DNA from 2 places in the Actinomadura sp. 6N118 genome. Region 1 is predicted to be linked to the other one. Evidence: riboswitches for the same ligand, from Rfam matches in the RefSeq annotation. Region 1 holds a riboswitch; the other holds the start of a gene.
What was found. A riboswitch is a leader RNA that binds a small molecule or an ion and turns the genes downstream of it on or off. The one in region 1 is predicted to bind ZMP and ZTP.

Region 1 (10,250 bases):
TGGACGATCTCCCACTTGCCGTCCTTGGTGGTGACAGGGAAGGACGAGATGAGGCCCTCGGGCACGCCGTAGGAACCGTCGGAGACGACCGCCATGGACGTCCAGTCACCCTCGGCGGTGCCGTTGACCCAGGTGTGCACGTGGTCAATGGCGGCGGAGGCGGCCGACGCGGCCGAGGACGCGCCCCGGGCCTCGATGATCGCGGCACCGCGCTTGGCAACGGTCGGGATGAAGGTGTTCTCCAGCCAGGCCTGGTCGTTCACGGTCTCGGCGGCGTTCTTGCCCGCGATCTCCGCGTGGAACAGGTCCGGGTACTGGGTGGCCGAGTGGTTGCCCCAGATGGTCATCTTCTTGATGTCGGAGACCGAGACGCCGGCTTTCTTCGACAGCTGGGCCAGCGCGCGGTTGTGGTCGAGGCGGGTCATCGCCGTGAAGCGCTCGGCCGGGACGTCCGGGGCGTGCTGCTGGGCGATGAGGGCGTTGGTGTTGGCGGGGTTGCCCACGACCAGGACCTTGATGTCGTCGGCGGCACCGGCGTTGATGGCCTCGCCCTGCGGCTTGAAGATGCCGCCGTTGGCCTCCAGCAGGTCACCGCGTTCCATGCCCTTGGTACGCGGACGGGCGCCGACCAGCAGGGCGACGTTGGCGCCGGCGAAGGCCTGGGTGGGGTCGTCGAAGATGTCGACGCCGTCCAGCAGCGGGAAGGCACCGTCGTCGAGCTCCATGGCGGTGCCCTCGGCGGCCTTGACCGCCTGCGGAATCTCCAGCAGGCGCAGGCGTACGGGCGTGTCCGCTCCGAGCAGCTGCCCGGACGCGATGCGGAAGAGCAGCGCATAGCCGATCTGGCCGGCGGCGCCGGTGACGGTGACGGTGACTGGGGTGCGAGCCATTGCCTTCTTCATCTCCTGCTGTCGCCTGATCGAGAGGCGCCGCCTTGGGTTTCTCTCGTCGTCGAGATATTTCACCCGTCAGGCTATCGCGCGCACGACGCGGTGGTGGCACGAGGTGCCCGATCCCACACGACTCGATCCCACACGACCCGATCCCACCTGAGAAAACGCCGAAGGCCGCCCCAGGTCTCCGGGACGGCCTTGTCAAGCGATCCCCGCGTTGGCGGGGGTGAAGGTCACTTCTCGTTGACCTTCTTCTGGAGGTTGACGTCCAGCGCGTGCAGGAACTCCTGCGTGGTCAGGAACGGGGTCTCCGAGCCCACCAGCAAGGCCAAGTCCTTGGTCATCTGACCGTTCTCGACGGTGTCGACGCAGACCCGCTCCAGCGTCTCGGCGAACGCGGTGACCTCGGGCTGGTTGTCCAGCTTGCCGCGGTGGGCGAGGCCCCGGGTCCACGCGAAGATGGACGCGATGGGGTTGGTCGAGGTCGGCTTGCCCTGCTGGTGCTGCCGGTAGTGGCGGGTCACCGTGCCGTGCGCGGCCTCGGCCTCGACGGTCCGACCGTCCGGGGTCATGAGCACCGAGGTCATCAGGCCGAGGGAGCCGAAGCCCTGCGCCACGGTGTCCGACTGGACGTCACCGTCGTAGTTCTTGCACGCCCAGACGTAGCCGCCCTCCCACTTGAGCGAGGCGGCGACCATGTCGTCGATGAGGCGGTGCTCGTAGGTGAGCCCCTTGGCCTCGAAGTCGGCCTTGAACTCGGTGTCGAAGACCTCCTGGAACACGTCCTTGAACATGCCGTCGTAGGCCTTGAGGATCGTGTTCTTGGTCGACATGTAGACCGGGTAGTCCCGGGACAGGCCGTACCGGAGCGAGGCGCGCGCGAAGTCCTCGATGGACTTGCGGAAGTTGTACATCGACAGCGCGACGCCGCCGCCCTCGGGGTAGTCCGCGACGTGGAACTCCATGGGCTCGGAGCCGTCCTCGGGCGTGAACGTCACCGTGAGCTTGCCCGCGCCGGGAACCTTGAAGTCGGTCGCCCGGTACTGGTCGCCGAACGCGTGACGGCCGACCACGATGGGCTTGGTCCAGCCCGGCACGAGCCGGGGGACGTTCTGCATGATGATCGGCTCGCGGAAGATGACGCCGCCGAGGATGTTGCGGATCGTTCCATTGGGGGAGCGCCACATCTTCTTGAGGCCGAACTCCTCCACCCGGGCCTCGTCGGGGGTGATCGTGGCGCACTTCACACCGACGCCGTGCTGCTTGATCGCATTCGCGGCGTCGATGGTGACCTGGTCGTCCGTGGCGTCACGGTGCTCGATACCGAGGTCGTAGTACTTCAGGTCCACGTCGAGATAGGGCAGGATCAACTGGTCCTTGATGAACTGCCAGATGATCCGCGTCATTTCGTCGCCGTCGAGTTCGACGACAGGGCCCGCTACTTTGATCTTGGGCATGCTGTTGCTGTCCCTTTCCTACACCTGGCCAGCAGTCCTTGTAAGGCTCAACTGGTCAGGCTATCCGAGGGCGAACAAAGGTCTAGACCTCGCCCCGGCCTTTTGGATCTCTCGCTACAAGTCGGGCTAATCGGGCACGACCCAGGCGACCACGGCGATGGCCACGGCGAAGCCCGTCATCGTGGCCACGTCCAACCACTTCTTGCGGGTCTCGAGCATGCCGACCTGGCTCGGGGGGAGTACCAGCCGGGCGAGCGCGCCGAAGAGCACGGCGGCGGCCATCAACCCGGAGCCCTTGCGGAAGTAGTTGAACGAGCACAGCACCAGAGCGCCCGCCACTCCACAGAGAACGATCATGTAGGGCAGCTGACCCAGCCAGTGCGGCGTGGCGCCACGCCGCTTGGGTGCTCTCCGCCGGCGCCGGTGCAGCTCCGTGCTCATGGCCTCGCTCTGCGTGTCGGGGCGAACGTTTCGTCAGATCTCACGTTAGTCGCAACCAGAGACTCGCACGACCGCTCCGGCGGGGCCGGGTTTCGGTGCGGCATCTCCGGATATTTCTGACGTCCGGCGGCCACCTCCCGGGAACCACTCACCGGAGAGCTGATACAGATGGGGTCCGATACGTGTGGATGGACACGAAAAGCCTTGTGTCACAGTCCCTACTCGCCAGTAGGAGGGTGTGACCCCGGGGCGCCCGGGTAACCCGGCAGACAGGGGTCGCTAACTAGCTGGGAGGACTGCCGTGGAGGGGCCGTTCATGCGGATCGAGGACAGCGGGCTGGTGATGCCGCTGCGCCCCGACGTCACGACGGTCGGGAGAGGACGAGGAGTGGACATTCGCCTCGACGACCCGAGTGTGTCCCGATTGCACGCAGAGATCGTTCGGCGCGGCCCGTACGTATACGTGGTCGACATGGGGCTGTCACGGAACGGCACCCGCGTCAACGGCCGGCCGATCGCCCGCCGCGTACTGGAGGACGGCGACGTCGTGAGCTTCGGCACGGCGCGCTGCCGGATGGGGGGAATCCCCCGCGAGGAGGTCGATCCCGACGTCGAGCTGCGGCGCGCCGTGGCACCCGAACTCACCCGCCGAGAGGTCGATGTCCTGACCTCGCTCTGCCGGCCCGCCCTTTCGGACGAGGCCTTCGTCGCCCCCGCCACCGCGAGGGAGATCGCCGCCGACCTGGTCGTGACCGAAGCCGCGGTCAAGCAGCACCTGCTGCGGCTCTATCAGAAGTTCCGCATCCCCGAGGGCGCCAACCGCCGTACCCGGCTGGCCAACGAGGTCATCGCGATGGGCCTCGTCCGGCCACTGCCCCCGGTTCACGTCCCCCAGCAGAACCGGCCGCCACTGGACGGCCAAGGGCCGGGGGGAGTACGACGCGCGGCGCCGCCGGGCGGCAACCAATGCCCACCCCTTCATGCCCACCACTTCTCCCGCGCCGGATCAGGCGTGAGGGGTGGCCTCTGCGGCTTCCACCACGTTGGCCAGGAGCATCGCGCGGGTCATGGGCCCCACGCCACCGGGGTTGGGAGCCACCCAGGCGGCCACGTCGCGGACGGATTCGGCCACGTCACCTGCGAGCTTGCCGTCGACGCGGGAGACACCGACGTCCAGGACGGCCGCACCAGGCTTGATCATGTCGCCGGTGATGAGGCCGGGGACGCCGGCGGCGGCCACCACGATGTCGGCGTTGCGGACGTGGGCGGCCAGATCCCGGGTGCCGGTGTGGCAGAGGGTCACGGTCGCGTTCTCGCTGCGGCGGGTCAGGAGGAGGCCCAGCGGACGCCCGACGGTGACACCACGGCCGATCACCGTGACCTCGGCGCCGCGCAGCGGGACCTCGAAGCGGCGCAGGAGGGCGACGATGCCCTTGGGCGTGCAGGGCAGCGGGGCCTCTTCCATCAGGACGAGGCGGCCCAGGTTGATCGGCTGGAGGCCGTCGGCGTCCTTGTCCGGGTCGATCATCTCCAGCACGCGCTGCTCGTTCAAACCCTTGGGCAGCGGCAGCTGAACGATGTAGCCGGTGCACGCGGGGTCGGCGTTCAGCTCGGCGACGGCCCGTTCGACGTCCTCCTGGGAGGCGTCGGCGGGCAGGTCGCGGCGGATGCTCTGGATGCCGACCTCGGCGCAGTCGCGGTGCTTCATGTTGACGTACGCGTGGCTGCCGGGATCGTCGCCGACCAGCACGGTGCCGAGCCCGACCGAGATGCCGCGTTCGCTCAGCGCCTCGACGCGGACCTTGAGGTCGGCGCGGATCTCCGCGGCCGTCGCCTTGCCGTCCAGGACCTGTGCCGTCATTGGTACCTCCGCGTGCTCAGGGGCCCGTACACCCAGGCGCGCGGTGTGCAGGCCGTCCTTCGCTCCCCGGTGGTCGAATCCACCTTGACTGCGCCAGTCGCGTTCGTCTCCATGCTATCGACGGATCGAACGGGGCGGCCCGCCGCAGTCAGTCCTGGCCGGGGTGGCCGTCAGTCCTGGTCGGGCGGCGGTCAGTCCTGGTCGGGGCGGCTGCGCCAGGCGATCACGCGGTCGGTGCCGTGCCAGCCGAGCTGCGCGGCCAGGACGGCGGCGAGGAAGGCGGCGACGAGGCCGATGATCTGACGGGACTCCATCAGCAGGGATGCCGTCTGCACGACGTTCCCCAGGATGAGGGTGGCCAGGAAGTCCATCACGCCTCCTTCAGCGCTTGGGCGCGCCGAAGTCGAATGCGGGGAAAGGCGCGACGTTTCCCGAGGCTACCAACGTCCAAACGTAAAACTCCCCACACGCCGGAACCGGCCGCAAGACCAGCTGGTCTTGCGGCCGGTCCGGTTGATCGGCGGGAGAGTTGATCGGCGGGAGAATTACTGATCAGTGGAAGAAGTGCCGGACGCCCGTGAAGTAGAGCGTGATCCCGGCCTTCTGAGCCGCCTCGATGACCTTCTCGTCGTTGACGGAGCCGCCCGGCTCGACGACGGCGCGCACGCCCGCGTCCGTCAGTACTTCGAGGCCGTCCGGGAACGGGAAGAAGGCGTCGGAGGCCCCCACCGAGGCGGCCGCGCGCTCGGCACCCGCGCGGGTCACCGCCAGCCGGGCCGAGTCGACCCGGTTGACCTGGCCCATGCCGACGCCGGTGGTGGCGCCGTCGGCCGCGAGCAGGATGGCGTTGGACTTGACCGCGCGGCAGGCCCGCCAGGCGAACGCGAGGTCGCGCAGCGTCGCCTCGTCGGCCGCGTCACCGGCCTTGAGCTCCCAGTCGCCCGGGTCGTCGCCGGGGGCGTCGATGCGGTCCACGGTCTGGACGAGCAGGCCGCCGGTGATCCGGCGGAACTCGGCCGGGCCGGCCGGAGCCTCCGGGCACACCAGGAGGCGGATGTTCTTCTTCCTGGTGAGGATCTCCAGCGCCTCGGGCTCGAAGCCCGGCGCCACGACGACCTCGGTGAACACCTCGGCGACCTGGGCGGCCATCGCCGCCGTCACCGGGCGGTTGACGGCGATCACACCGCCGAACGCCGACACCGGGTCGCACTCGTGCGCCTTGCGGTGGGCCTCGGAGACATCCGTGCCGACCGCGATGCCGCACGGGTTGGCGTGCTTGATGATCGCGACGGCGGGCTCAGTGAAGTCGTACGCGGCGCGGTGGGCGGCGTCAGCGTCGACGTAGTTGTTGTAGGACATCTCCTTGCCGTGCAGCTGCTCGGCACCGGCGAGCCCGGCGGGGCCGTCGTCGGCGGTGAAGAGCGCGGCGCGCTGGTGCGGGTTCTCCCCGTACCGGAGCACGTTCTTGCGCTGCCAGGTGGCGCCCATGAAGTCGGGCCAGTGCGCCTCGGCCGCGACCTCGTCCGGCGCGTAGACGTTGGCGAACCAGGAGGCCACGGCGACGTCGTACGAGGCCGTGTGGGCGAACGCGGCGGCAGCGAGGCGGCGGCGTTCTTCGAGCGTGAAGCCGCCCGCCTCGACCGCGTCCAGCACCGTGCCGTAGCTGGACGGATCCACCACGACGGCGACGCTGGCGTGGTTCTTGGCGGCGGCACGGACCATGGTCGGCCCGCCGATGTCGATCTGCTCGACGCACTCGTCCGGCTTGGCACCGGAGGCGACGGTGTCGGCGAACGGGTAGAGGTTGACCACCGCCAGGTCGAACGGCTCGACCGAGAGGTCTTCGAGCTGCTGGACGTGATCGTCCTTGCGCCGGTCGGCGAGCAGGCCGGCGTGCACCTTGGGGTGCAGGGTCTTGACCCGGCCGTCGAGGCACTCGGGGAACCCGGTGAGCTTCTCGACCTTCATGACCGGCACCCCGGCGGCGGCGATCCTCGCCGCCGTGGAGCCGGTGGACACGATCTCGACGCCGGCCCGGTGCAGGCCCTGGGCCAGCTCCTCCAGCCCCGTCTTGTCATAAACGCTGATCAGCGCACGCTCAATCGCGACCCGACTCACCGGTCGAGCTCCCCTCATCGGTTGGTCCACAGGTCCGGCACTTCATGGAGACCCGCCTGCCCCGCGTGGTCCAGCCGTCGCGGGCCAGCCGCCCCACGACGTCGACCAGAAGCCGGCGCTCCACCTGCTTGATACGTTCGTGCAGGGAGTCTTCGTCGTCGTGCCAGCCCACGGGAACGGTCTCCTGGGCGATGACGGGTCCGGTGTCCACGCCTTCGTCGACGAAGTGCACGGTACAGCCCGTCACCTTCACGCCGTACGCCAGGGCGTCCCGTACGGCGTGCGCGCCCGGGAACGAGGGCAGCAGCGCCGGATGGGTGTTGACGATCCGGCCGCCGAACCGCTCCAGGAACCGCTTGCCCAGGATCTTCATGAAACCGGCGGAGACAACGAGGTCTGGCTCGTGGGCCGCGACCGCGTCCGCCAGCGCCGCGTCCCAGGCGTCACGGCTCTCGAAGTCGGGGATGCGCACGGTGAACGTGGGGAGCCCGGCGGCGGCCGCCCGCTCCAACCCGGCGATCTCCCCTCGGTCCGCGCCCACGGCCACCACGTGCGCCCCGTAGGCTGGATCTGAGCACGCGTCGAGCAGCGCCTGTAGGTTGGTCCCCGCGCCGGAGACGAGGACGACGAGCCGGGCGGACACCATGACTCCCTGGTGGACGGTGAGTTGGCAACGAACACCCGAAGCCTACCGGCCGCGCAGGCGGTGTTTATTTCGACACCACAGGTCAGAAGGGCCAGGAGGACGAACGTGAGCGAGCAGCCGGGTCAGGGCGATAGCGGAGTCGGCACGTCCGGCCGTCCCGACCTCTCCAAGCGCCCCGATCCCAACGAGCGCACGGAGACGCCCGGCCGCGCGGAGCTTCCAGAACGCGGCGGCAACCAGCCTTCCCCGTGGCGGCCGCCGGGCCAGGGCCAGGGGCCCCGCCCGGTGGAACGCCTGGGCTGGCGGGCGCTCTGGCTCGGTGCAGGCGCCATCCTGATCACACTGTTCTTCTTCCCGGTCGGACTGATCCTGGGCATCGCGGCGCTGGTGGTCGGCATCAAGGCCCGCCGGAGCGCCCGCCGCCAGCACAGCGTCGCGCCGGGCGCGATCGCGGGCCTGGTGCTGGGCGGGATCGCGCTGGCGTTCTCGACGTTCTCGCTGGGCCTGACGATGTTCCTGTGGCCCGAGCTGAGCGGCTACCAGACCTGCGTGGGCAAGGCCAACACCAGCACGGACGAGAAGGCCTGCCGGGACGACTACTACCCCAAGATCGAGAAGAAGCTGAACCTCCCCGAGGGCAGCATGTCGAAGTACGGCAACCTCTTCTGAGCGAAGCTCCCCGCTTTTAGTCCTGGCCCGGCTCGTCTAGTCCTGGCCCGGCTCGTCCCTGAGCACGTAGATCGCGCCGCCGCGGTTCTCGGTGCGGCCGGAGTCGTCCCGATCTCGGGGCTGCGGCACCGGCGGGTGCTCTTCGTCCGTGGGATCGGGCGGAACGTGGGTCTCGGCGACGACGATCTCCCGTTCCGAGGCCCACCGGGTGTCCGGCACCGGGTCGGGTTCGGGCTCAGGCTCGGCGGGGGCCAGCTCTTCGGTCGCCTCGGCCAGATCGGGCAGCGGGTCGGCGGGCCGTGTCCTGGACCTCGGTTTGCGAGGCGCCAGAACGGGCTCCGCCTCCTCGAACTCCACCGGATCGGGCGCGAACGGAGCGGGCTTGCGGGGCGCCTTGGGAACGGGCTGCTCGGGTGCCCGGGGAGGCTCCGGCGGCACTGCGGCCTTGGCCGGTACTGGCGGGGTCGCGGGCGAGGCGGTGCGGCGCCACCTGCGCTTACGGGGCTTGCTGGGGGCTGTGGTCCTCTTCGCGGGCCGCCGCAGGATCATCGAGTTGGCGATCCATGCGGCGATGGCCGCCGAGATGCCCACCTCCAGCGCGGCAAGGAGGCCCACCTGCCAGGCTGAGGGCCCCACGGTGGCCATCCGCCCGCCGCCCAGCGGGCCGCCCGACAACGCGGCCAGCAAGGCCGCCACGGCGCCGGTCAGGGCCCCGGAGAGGAATCCCCAGAGCGGCGCCGCCTCGGACACCGGGCTCGGCATGTTGCGCACGGTCAGCACGCCCCCGACGGCACCCGCGATGAACGGGGCGGCCAGCGCGAACAGCGACAGTGCGGGTGCCGGGCCGGGCTCGGGCAGCGCTGCCAGCGGCGGGAACGTGGGCACGATGTCGAGGAACACCCCCGTCGGCGACACCGTCGTGTTCGCGCCGACCGAGAAGCCTGGACCGATCGCGTACGCCATCCCCCAGATCACCGCGTTCGGCAGGTAGACCAGCTCGACCAGGACCAGCAGCACCCCGCCCACGAACCCGGGCGCCAGCATGTCGTGGAGCCGGGTGGCCTCGGACATGTGCATGGCCAGCGAGGTGCCGACGAGCACCGCGCCCGAGGCGAGGAGCACGGCCATCGAGCCGGTGACCCCGATCACCAGGGACCGCGGCCGGTCCGGCAGGAGCCGCAGCAGCGCCCCCAGCCCCGATCGGACCCGCGCGTCGGGATCGTCGGCCGCGTTCTGCGCCACCACGGCCCGCGCCGCGCCCAGCCCACCCGCCAGGACCGCCAGCACGAAGCAGGCGATGAGCGCCTGCCAGACGGACGCGCTCACGGCCGTGGAGGCGGCGGCGAGCGCCAGCAGCCCGGCGAGGATCGCGTACGGCACGGCCAGCGCGACCGCCACGTGCACGACGCCGACGCGGTAGCGGCGGCCGGTGGTCACACCGACGGCGCGGACCATCCACCCCCCGCTGCGGTAGAGCAAGGCGCCCGGCAGAACGATCAGGCCGAGCGGGAGCAGCCCGACCCGGCCGTGCCCCGCCGAGAAACCGGCGTGGTGGGAGACCAGCCAGAAGTTGACCGCCGTGCGGAAGACGCCGGGGAGCCCGGGGCCCAGCGCGGTGCGCGGCGCGCCGATCCATCCGACGAGCGTGATCGTGGTGAGCACCGCGAGGCCGATGCCGATGCACCACAGCGCGCCGACCAGGCCCGTCACGTACAACGGCCTGGCCATGCCGCCGGCGAGGCCGCCTGCGATCTTCGGTGCCTGCGGCGCTGTGCTCCCCCGGCCCGGTGGTGAGCCACTCCCCCGGCCGGGTGGTGTGCCGCTCCCCTTGGCCGATGGCGTGCTGCTCCCTCTGGCCGATGGCGTGCCGCCGCGGCCGGTGGCGGCCCTCGACGGCTCCGGTCGTTCCGGTTTCACACGCCGCGGAGGGCTCACATCGCTCACGCCGTCAATGCTGACAGCCAGGTGCCGCCGCGCGCCCCCGCTCGTCCGGCGTGTCGCCTTTGTCGTAGACGATCAAACACTGTCGTAGACGATCAAAGGGGTGTCGGAGTATGACGAAAGACGCCCGGGCCGCATGCGGCCCGGGCGTCTTTTCGTCGATCCGTGGTAGCGAGGGGCCCTTGGATCAGAGGTTCTTCATGATGTCGCGCATGAGGCGGGCG
Region 2 (10,250 bases), on a different contig from region 1:
GCCGAGCGGGGCGAGTTCGCCGACCGGCTCGCCGCCCTCGCCGAGGTGTACGTGGGCGACGGTTTCGGCGCGGTGCACCGCAAGCACGCCAGCGTCTACGACGTCCCCCAGCGGCTCCCGCACGCGGCCGGCGGCCTGATCGCCACCGAGGTCGCGGTCCTGAAGAAGCTCACCGAGGAGGTCGAACGCCCGTACGCGGTGGCGCTCGGCGGCTCCAAGGTCTCCGACAAGCTCGGCGTGATCGACAACCTCCTGGGCAAGGCCGACCGCATCCTCATCGGCGGCGGCATGGTCTTCACGTTCCTCAAGGCCCAGGGGCACGAGGTCGGCAACAGCCTTCTCGAAGAGGACCAGCTCGACACCGTCCGCGACTACCTGCGCCGGGCGGAGGAGTCGGGCGTGGAGTTCGTGCTGCCGGTCGACATCGTCGCCGCGACGGCCTTCGCCGCCGACGCCGACCACGGCGTGGTGGCTGCCGACGCCATCCCGGCGGACCGGATCGGCCTCGACATCGGCCCCGAGTCCGGCAAGCTCTTCGCGTCCCGTCTCGCCGGGACCAGGACGGTGTTCTGGAACGGCCCGATGGGCGTCTTCGAGATGGAGCCCTACTCCCACGGCACCCGCGCCGTCGCGCAGGGCCTGATCGACTCCGGCGCTTTCACCGTCGTCGGCGGCGGCGACTCCGCCGCGGCCGTGCGGACCCTCGGCTTCGACGAGAGCGCCTTCTCCCACATCTCCACCGGCGGCGGTGCCAGCCTCGAATACCTCGAAGGCAAGACGCTGCCCGGCCTGCAGGTTCTGGAGGACTGAACCATGGCTCCCAAGGCTCCTTCCCGCAAGCCGGTGATGGCCGGCAACTGGAAGATGAACCGCAACCACCTCGAGGCGATCGCGCTGGTGCAGAAGCTCGCGTTCGGTCTCAAGGAGGCCGACCACGAGGCCGTCGACGTGGTCGTGCTGCCGCCGTTCACCGACATCCGCTCGGTGCAGACGCTGGTGGACGCCGACCGGCTCCAGATCAAGTACGGGTCGCAGGACATCTCCCAGCACGCGTCCGGCGCGTACACCGGTGAGATCTCCGGCGCGATGCTGGCCAAGCTGGGCTGCTCGTACGTGGTGATCGGGCACTCCGAGCGCCGCCAGTACCACGCCGAGGACGAGGCGGAGGTCAACGCCAAGGTGAAGGCCGCCTTCGCCAATGAACTGACGCCGATCATGTGCGTCGGCGAGGGCCTGGACGTCCGCAAGGCGGGCGAGCAGGTCGCCCACACCCTGGCCCAGGTCGACGGCGGGCTGGAGAAGATCCCCGCCGACCAGGCCAGGACGATCGTGATCGCGTACGAGCCCGTCTGGGCCATCGGCACCGGCGAGGTCGCCACCCCGCAGGACGCCCAGGAGGTCTGCGGCGCGATCCGGGCGCGGCTCGCCGAGCTGTATGACGGCGAGATCGCCGATTCCGTACGTATCCTGTATGGAGGGTCGGTGAAGGGCGCCAACATCGCCGGGATCATGGCCCAGCCCGATGTGGACGGGGCACTGGTCGGAGGTGCCAGCCTCGACCCGGGTGAGTTCGTCAAGATCTGCCGGTACCGGGACCTGCCCGTCTGATCAATTCTGATCAATTCGGCGACGACATGGGGGTTCTTGACGAACCAGCGAAGAGTTCGTCGTACCCTTCGTAGCTGACGGGTAAACCGCCCGGCTCGTTCCTCCGTCCTTGAATACGACAAGCCCCGCGTCAGCGGGGGTGGCCAGAAGAGGCGCAACTGCAGTGATTCTCGCAACGTCCATCGTGCTCATCCTCACGAGCCTGCTGATGGTGGTCCTCGTCCTGATGCACAAGGGCAAGGGCGGCGGCCTGTCCGACATGTTCGGCGGCGGCGTGTCGTCCTCGCTGGGTGGCTCGTCGGTGGTGGAGCGCAACCTCGACCGGCTGACGATCGGCACGGGCGTGATCTGGTTCGCCTCGATCATCGTCCTCGGGCTGTTGTTCAAGAGCAAGGGCGCCTGAGCCGAGCAGGCAGGCAGGCGACACACGAACGATCGCCGCTCCGCCCTGGGGTCAGGCAGGCGGGCGGCAGCGGAACTTTGAGCGAGGAGTAGTCCGTGGGTAGTGGCAACGCGATTCGGGGCAGCCGTGTCGGGGCAGGGCCGATGGGAGAGGCCGAGCGCGGGGATGCAGCCCCCCGTGTCTGGGTGACCTTCTACTGCGCCAACCGGCACGAGACCCGCCCCAGCTTCGCGACGGACGTCGCGGTGCCCGACACGTGGGATTGCCCGCGCTGCGGGTTCCCGGCGGGCCAGGATTCCAACAATCCCCCCGCTCCGCCGAAGACGGAGCCCTACAAGACGCACCTGGCGTACGTGAAGGAGCGTCGCAGCGACGAGGACGGCGAGGCCATCCTTGAGGAGGCCCTGGCCAAGCTGCGCCAGAAGCGCGCCGCCGTCAAGGCCGCCATGGAGGCCGCTGCCCGCGTCTGAGGCCTGCCGCCGGCCCGAGACCGGCGGACGCACGGACACGGCGCACACGGCGCACACGCTGGCGCGGACCACACGCTGACGCGGCCCACACGCTGGGCGCAGACGCACAGGGTGCGACGCACAGGATGCACAGATACGACAGGGCCCGGCTCTCCGATCGGGAGAGCCGGGCCCTTTGTCGTTGCCGGGTCTGTCGTTGCCGGGTCCGTCGTCGGCGGGGTCAGGGGCCGGCGGAGGCCAGGACGGGCTCGGGTGCCTCCCGGGGGACGGGCGGCCTGGGCGGCGCGGCGGAGGGCTCGGCGCGGCGGGCCAGACGGCGGCCCAGGCGCTGGGCGGGGGCCTCCACGAGGCGCTGGGTGAGATGCGAGAGCGGGAGCAGCGCGGCGACGAACGCGATCATGAGGAGCGGGCGGTCGGCGGGGGACCGCCCTACGATCTCCTCCAGGACCACCAGCACCACCGGGTGCAGCAGGTAGACCGAGTAACTGATCACTCCCAGCCAGGTCAGGATCCGCGGCATGGAGCGGTGGCGGAGCGCGTACCCGATCGCGAAGACGAGCGCCGCCACCAGCACGGCGGAGATCCAGGCGCGCCGGACGGCCCAGTCGGTGGTCTCCGGGTTCCAGGCGGCCAGCCGCGTCATGCCGAGCACGCAGGCGGCCCCGATCACCGCGGCGGCCGTGAGGACGGCCGAGCGCCACCGGATCTGGCCCTGTTCCGCCCGGTGCAGCGCGGTGCCGGTGAACATGACCGCGAGGATGATCAACCCTTCCCAGGCCGGGATGCGGGCGTTGAACAGCAGGAGCCCGGCGGCCACCGCCGCGCCCAGGAACGCGCCCGCCCGGCGCATCCCCGGGCTGCGCGAGCAGGCGAGGCCGATGGCGGTGACGACGGTGATGCCGGTGCCGAGCACGACCGGGGTGACTCCGGCGCCGGTGGCCAGCGCCATGCTGGGGAGCACGCCCGCGAGGAGCAGGGCCGCGACGGTCAGGGCCAGCGCGATGCTGCTCGACCGCCGGTGGAGCCCGGCCGTGAAGAACGCGACGGCCAGCAGGTAGAACACCATCTCGTACGACAACGTCCACATCACCTTGAGCGCGCTGGGCACCGCGAGGAGATCCTGCAACATCGTCAGATGGGACGTCACCAGGGCGATCGGGTCGTACGCGTCGACGAGACCGCCGGGGAGCACGTCGAGCGAGGCCGCCTCCAGCATCAGGACCGCGCCCAGCGCCACCAGGAGCAGCGGATAGATCCGGAAGGCCCGGCTGATCCAGAACCGGCGAAGCGAGCCGGTGCGCTCCAGCGAGGCGGGGATGATGTAACCGCTGACCAGGAAGAAGACCAGAACACCGGCCAACCCGGGGTCGAACCACGCGAGCACGTCCTTGTGGAAGGACGGCATGAACCGAGCCGTGCCGTGATGGAAGGCCACGGTGAGCGCGGCGAGGCCGCGCAGCGCGTCCAGCCAGCCGAGCCGCCCGGCACCCGCTGACGCGGCACCCCGTGGCACAGCACCCGGTGACACGCCACCCGCTGACTCGGCACCCACCGACGCGGGCCCCGGTGGCACGGCTCCCGGAATAGGTGAGGCGGGTTGTCCGGTTTTGGTCATCCAGGGACCCTAGTGGCACCGGTGACATGCCCGGGCCCGATCCTCACGGATTCATTGAAGTTTAATCACTTTCTTATTGCGGCATCGTCAAGGTGCCGGGGCGTGATCGGTGGTGGGCACGGTGAACGGGCGGTGGCCGCCCGGGACGCCACGCTGCTCCTCGCCGTCGACCTCGTAGCGCTCGAAGGCGAAGGGCACGCCGTTGGCGATCATAGGCCGGGGCCGGTCCATCAGCTGGAAGTGCAGGTGCGGCTCGGAGGTGTTGCCCGAATTGCCGCAGTCGGCGATGTGCTCGCCGACCCGGACGCGCTGACCGGGCTTGACCTTGATCGAGCCGCGCTTGAGGTGGGCGAACGCCGCGTACGTGCCGTCGCCCAGGTCGAGGATCACGTGGTTGCCGATAATGAAGCCGGGACCACCCAGCTCGCGCACCATGGCCTCGACCATCATGAACGGCAGCGCGATCCACGAGTTGCGGCTCCAATGGTCGCGGTGCCAGCCGGCCACCCGGACGACCTCACCGTCGGCCGGCGCGAAGATCGGCTGTCCGAAGCCGGAGAAGGTCCCGGCCCGCCGCGCCGGAGGCCAGGCGTGCACACCGGACCAGTCGTCCTCCTCGTCCGTGTGATGGACGAGGTCAATGGCGTAGGTCTGGCCATACGCGTCCACGCCGTGGCTGGGCACCTTGTCGGCCGGGCTGTGCACGGGGACCCAGCTGCCTCGTACCGGCGCCTGAATGGAGCGCGGCGCGCCGTCGGCATGAGCGTCGTCGGCGGCCGGGGCGTTCAGCGGCCTGCCGGCGAAGCATTGCGGGGCGAGCCGGGCCGGGTGCACCAGCATCAGTGCGAACCCCGCGACGATCATGAACAGTGCCGCCAGCAGCACCCAACGGTTGCCATGCAGGTACGTCGACAGGGCGAGGACGGCACCGATGAAGATGATCAGCGTCTTGAAGCGGCTCACGTGCAAGGCGAAAGTCCTCATGACTCCAGATTACGGATTTACGGAATTCCGTCAATCCGAGCTGAGCTATGCTTGCGGCCACGCGACTGGCGCAGTCAAGGTGGAGCCACCACCGGGGAGCGAAGACCGTCCGCACACCGCGCGCCTGGGTGTACGGGTCCCTCAGCCGGGGGTTCCCGTCACGAGCCCCGGGTGTGATCAGCGCGGAGGTTGTCATGCATCAGCCGGCCATTCCCCATCTGCACGACCAGGATCCCGACATCGCCGGGCTGGTCGAGGCGGAGGCCCGCCGCCAGTACGAGAAGATCCGCCTCATCGCCTCCGAGAACTACGTCTCTCCCGCGGTCCTGGAGGCCACCGGCTCGGTCCTCACCAACAAGTACTCCGAGGGCTACGCGGGCCGCCGCTACTACGAGGGCCAGCAGAACGTCGACCCGATCGAGCTCCTCGCGATCGAGCGCGCGAAGGCCCTCTTCGGCGTCGAGCACGCCAACGTGCAGCCGTACTCGGGCTCGCCCGCCAATCTCGCGGTCTACATGGCGTTCCTGGACCCGGGTGACAAGGTGATGGGCCTGTCGCTGCCGATGGGCGGCCACCTCACGCACGGCTGGTCGGTGTCGGCCACCGGCAAGTGGTTCACGCCCGTGCGCTACGACGTGCGCGCCGACACGGGCCGCGTCGACATGGACCAGGTCCGCGACCTGGCGCTGAAGGAGCGGCCGAAGCTGATCTGGTGCGGCGGCACCGCGATCCCGCGCACCATCGACTTCCCCGCGTTCGCCGAGATCGCGCGGGAGGCGGGCGCCGTGCTCGCCGCCGACATCGCGCACATCGCCGGGTTGATCGCCGGCGGCGCGCACCCGTCGCCGGCCGGGCACGCCGAGGTCATCTCCACCACCACGCACAAGACGCTGCGCGGCCCGCGCGGCGCGATGCTCATGTCCACGGCGGAGCACGCCAAGGCCATCGACAAGGCGGTCTTCCCCGGTCTCCAGGGCGGCCCGCACGACCACACCACCGCCGCGATCGCGGTCGCGCTCAAGGAGGCCGCGCAGCCGGACTTCGCCGGTTACGCCCGCCAGATCGTGGCGAACGCCCGCGCCCTCGCCGACGCGCTGCTCGAACGCGGCTACGACCTGGTGTCCGGCGGCACCGACAACCACCTGATCCTCATCGACCTGACCAACAAGGGGGTCGCCGGCAAGCCCGCCGCACAGGCCCTCGACCGCGCCGGGATCGAGCTCAACTACAACGCGGTGCCGTTCGACCCGCGCAAGCCGTTCGACCCGTCCGGCCTGCGCCTGGGCACCAGCTCGATCACCACCCGCGGCCTGACCGAGCAGCAGATGCCGCAGGTGGCCGCCTGGATCGACGATGTGGTGCAGGCCACCGCCAAGGACGACGAGGCCGTGCTGGCACGGATCGCCGACCAGGTGCGCGAGTTGCTCGCGGCTTATCCGATGCCCGGCTGGGCACCGACGCCGTGACGCCCCGCCGGTCTTGACGTTGTGCCGGTCTTGACGCTGTGCTGGTCTTGACGCTGTGCTGGTTCTGACGCCGTGCCGGTCTCAGAACCGGCGGAGCAGCGCCTGCTTGGCCGTGGCGAACTCCTCGTCGTTCAGGATGCCCTCCTTGTGGAGTGCGCCGAGTTCGCGGAGGCGCCGCAGCAAAGTGTCGTGATCCTCGCCCGGAGTCTCAGCCTGCGCGGGCTCCGGGCTCGGCGCCTCAATCTCGATCGGTGGTGCGGCCGGATGCGGCAGGTGCGCCACGACGGCGGCCGCCACCAGTGCGGTCAGGCCGCCCTCCTTCTGGATGCCCCAGGCGAGGCACTGGGGGTCTTCCTCGGCCGTGAGCCTGGAGTCGCCCTTCTTGAGCCGGAAGCGGAGGCAGCCGTACCCCATCCCGGACTGTGGCGCCCACTCCACGCCCGCGATCTCGGCGAGCTCGAACAGCTGCGGGCCCGCCTCCTCCTTCTTCGAGTTCGCCATCCAGTTGAACTCGAGACGGACGCGCTCGCCGTCGAACGAGGCCGTCCCGTCACCCGCCGAGGCGCTCACCGGCACCGGCGGCCCGGGCATGAGGTAACGGTCGCACGGCCCGTCCGGCACCTGTTCGAGGAGCATCGCGTTGCGCACCTCGTCGACGAAATACTCGGCCACGCCCGTGCGCCCGCCGTCCACCGACAGCCGGTACGGATCGGCGGCGGAATCGGAGAGGCCGCCCGCGACGGCCTGGCTGAATGGATCTGAGGCGGCGCGCAGCCTCAGCCGCAGCCGCCCGCCCTTGCGGCCCGGCTCGAACGCCACGCCTGCCACCGCCTCCAGCGGTACGACGAGCTCGCCGAGCGCCTTGCGAAGTTTGTGCACGCCCCGGTCCCGGCCAGGGACGATCCGGAGCACCTCACCGTCGAACGTCCACGTGCCGTCGCGCGCAATGACCTCCATGGAGGAGATCCTAGGACGGCTCCGCACGCCGGAGAACAGTGATCATCCGCCAGGCCTCCGGATCAGCGAGTCCGACCTCCCCGAAGTCCCCGTACTGAGCCACCACCTCCAGCGTGCCGGACAGGCGGATCGCGGCGGTGAGCTCCGTCGCCGTCCAGAACCGGTAGGGCACGACGTCGCGGATCACCCGCGGCGCGCGGTCGCCTTCGGCGATCGTCATCGTGACATGGTCGTCGGCGATCTGCGTGACGGGATCGAGCCGGTCGGACGGCTCACCCCAGCGGACGGTGGCGTGCACGCCGTCGCGATCCACCGTCCAGGCCGTTCCCACGCTGGGCTCGTCGGTGAGCCGGTCCTTCGGGTGCGACATCTCCACGACGTAGAGCCCGCCGTCGGCGAGGTGCGCGGCGGCACGGTCGAGATGCGCTGTGAACGCGTCGAGCGTCATCAGGTGGGACGTGGAGTCGAGCATGGTGATGACCAGGCCGAACCGGCGGCCGAGATCGAAGGCGGTCATGTCCGCCTGCACCACCTCGACCTCCAGGCCGGCGAGCTTGGCCTGCTCGGCGGCGTACGCGCACATCGCCGGGTTGAGGTCCAGCGCGGTCGCCCGGATCCCGCGCCGGGCGAGCTCGCGGGCGTGCTCGGCCGGTCCGGCGGCCAGTTCGAGCGCGGTCCCGGCCGGCGTGCCCGAATGCTCGGCACACCAGGACAGGAGGACGTCCACCTCGGCGGGCACGTTACGGAACGAGCAGGCCAGCTCATAGGCCCACGGGTCGTCATAGATGCCGGTCACCGGGCCATCCTCCCAGTCCCGCCGGGATGGACCGGCCATGAACGCAGCGCGGATGAGAGGTGTGTGTCATCTGGCAGCGTGTTATCTGGCAGATGGTGCGGTGGTGCGTACATCACTCGCGTTCGCCCATCGCTGTTACGGAATGGCTACGTCATCATGAGCTGACGGTTTCACCTTTCGGGACGGGGTTGAGGCGCGTCCCCCGAGCGCATACCGTGCCGTAAGTGATCGACCCGCTGAGTGGTGAGGACGTCAACGAGCAACCCGTGACCACCGGCCGTCCCGCCCGGCTGCCGCTCCTGCCGCCGGGAATGCTGAGCGACGAACAACGCGAGGTCTACGACGCCGTGCGCGGCGGTCCGCGGAGCGGGCGGGCACCGGTCTTCCGGTTCGTGGACGACGACGGCCGTCTCCTCGGCCCGTTCAACGCCATGCTCTACAGCCCCGCGGTCGGCGGCCCGCTGCAGGAGCTCGGCGCGGCGCTGCGCTTCCAGACCTCGTTCACCAAACGGGAACGTGAGATCGCGACGCTGGTGGTGGCCGAGCACTGGCGCTCGGACTTCGAGTGGTACGCGCACGAGCGGGTCGGCCGCCGGGCCGGCCTGACGGAGGAGGAGCTCGACGCCCTGCGCGAGGGCCGCGCGCCGATGCTGGGCGACGTGCGCGAGCGGGTGGTGTACGAGGCGGCCCGGCAGCTCGCCGCCGAACGTGACCTCGGCGACGCGCTCTACACCGAGGCGGTCGCCACCCTGGGCCGTTCCGCCCTCGTCGAGCTGGTCACCCTGGTCGGTTACTACGCGGCACTGGCGCTGCAGTTGCGTGTGTTCCGGGCGGGCGTGCCGGAGGGCGAGCCCGCCCCGGTCTGGAAGGAACCCGGACCGGCCCCCGAGTGGAGAGAGCGTGGGCATGAGTGACGGCGTGGGCATGAGCGACGGCGTGATCTTTGGCGATGACGTGCTGCGCACCGACCGGCTGGCGCTGCACCCGGTCAGCATGAGCGATCACAGGGCGCTGCTGGCGCACTGGACCGGCCCGCTCGTACGCCGGTACCTCTTCGACGACAAGACGCTCTCGGCCCTGGAGGTCACCGAGATCATCGCGGTCAGCCAGCGGGATTTCGCCACCGAGGGCTACGGGCTGTGGGCGCTCCGGGCGGCCGCCCGCGGCGACGCGATCGACGGGGTGCCGCCTGCGGGCTCGCTCGTCGGGGTCGCCGGGCTGCGCGGCCATGGCGCCGATGTCGAGATCGTCTACAGCCTCGAACCCGACTGGTGGGGGCAGGGTCTCGCGGAGGAGGCGTCGCGCGCGGTGCTGGACTACGCGTTCGACGTACTCCAGCTGCGCCGGGTCACCGCCGAGATCGACGCGGCCAACGGATCCTCGGCCGAGCTGGCCGAACGGCTGGGCATGCGCCCGAACGGCGACCCCGGGCACTACCAGGCCGAACGCGTCAGCTGGCACGGATCACGCCATTCCATCGATGCATGACGACTGATTCAGTGCTACGTGATGCCTTTGGAGGGTGATTACGCCAGGATGTGGGCATGGGTTCGACTCTGCCGCCCGCGCCGCGTTCCGACGACCACGTCAACGGCGAGGTCTCGTACTGGTTCCGGGACGGAGGCGTGCCCAAGCCAGGCTCACACCTGTCGGGCGCGCGCGCCTGCGACGTCTGCATCGTGGGCGCCGGCTACACCGGCCTCTGGACCGCGTACTACCTCAAGCGCGCGCGGCCGGATCTGCGCATCGTCGTTCTGGAAAAGGAGTTCGCCGGATTCGGCGCGTCCGGCCGCAACGGCGGCTGGGTGGTGGGCGAGCTCGCCGGATCCCGCGAGGGGTACGCCCGGCGGCACGGCCAGGCCGCGACGGTGGCTCTGCAGCGCGCCATGTTCGACACCGTGGACGAGGTCGTCCGGGTCGCGGCCAAGGAGGGCATCGACGCGGACGTGGT

Region 2: another riboswitch for ZMP and ZTP. It lies ahead of glyA (serine hydroxymethyltransferase); the one in region 1 lies ahead of ACH34W_RS19840 (bifunctional methylenetetrahydrofolate dehydrogenase/methenyltetrahydrofolate cyclohydrolase).

What each region holds. Positions count from the first base shown of each region.
Region 1 covers NZ_JBIRAZ010000007.1:166,177-176,426, reverse strand. The annotation lists gene ACH34W_RS19860 (malate dehydrogenase) at 1-890, opposite strand, end outside; gene ACH34W_RS19855 (NADP-dependent isocitrate dehydrogenase) at 1,127-2,350, opposite strand; gene ACH34W_RS19850 (DUF3017 domain-containing protein) at 2,477-2,791, opposite strand; partial or broken gene ACH34W_RS19845 (FHA domain-containing protein) at 3,093-3,668, shown strand; gene ACH34W_RS19840 (bifunctional methylenetetrahydrofolate dehydrogenase/methenyltetrahydrofolate cyclohydrolase) at 3,798-4,652, opposite strand; ZMP/ZTP riboswitch at 4,676-4,763, opposite strand; gene ACH34W_RS19835 (hypothetical protein) at 4,844-5,023, opposite strand; gene purH (bifunctional phosphoribosylaminoimidazolecarboxamide formyltransferase/IMP cyclohydrolase) at 5,205-6,770, opposite strand; gene purN (phosphoribosylglycinamide formyltransferase) at 6,751-7,416, opposite strand; gene ACH34W_RS19820 (hypothetical protein) at 7,522-8,085, shown strand; gene ACH34W_RS19815 (DUF6350 family protein) at 8,122-9,813, opposite strand; gene sucD (succinate--CoA ligase subunit alpha) at 10,214-10,250, opposite strand, start outside.
Region 2 covers NZ_JBIRAZ010000004.1:365,935-376,184, reverse strand. The annotation lists gene ACH34W_RS12555 (phosphoglycerate kinase) at 1-810, shown strand, start outside; gene tpiA (triose-phosphate isomerase) at 814-1,608, shown strand; gene secG (preprotein translocase subunit SecG) at 1,772-2,011, shown strand; gene ACH34W_RS12540 (RNA polymerase-binding protein RbpA) at 2,107-2,481, shown strand; gene ACH34W_RS12535 (acyltransferase family protein) at 2,702-3,994, opposite strand; gene ACH34W_RS12530 (M23 family metallopeptidase) at 4,184-5,080, opposite strand; ZMP/ZTP riboswitch at 5,132-5,217, shown strand; gene glyA (serine hydroxymethyltransferase) at 5,275-6,546, shown strand; gene ACH34W_RS12520 (DUF4429 domain-containing protein) at 6,628-7,503, opposite strand; gene ACH34W_RS12515 (class I SAM-dependent methyltransferase) at 7,514-8,299, opposite strand; gene ACH34W_RS12510 (carboxymuconolactone decarboxylase family protein) at 8,524-9,213, shown strand; gene ACH34W_RS12505 (GNAT family N-acetyltransferase) at 9,206-9,787, shown strand; gene ACH34W_RS12500 (NAD(P)/FAD-dependent oxidoreductase) at 9,844-10,250, shown strand, end outside.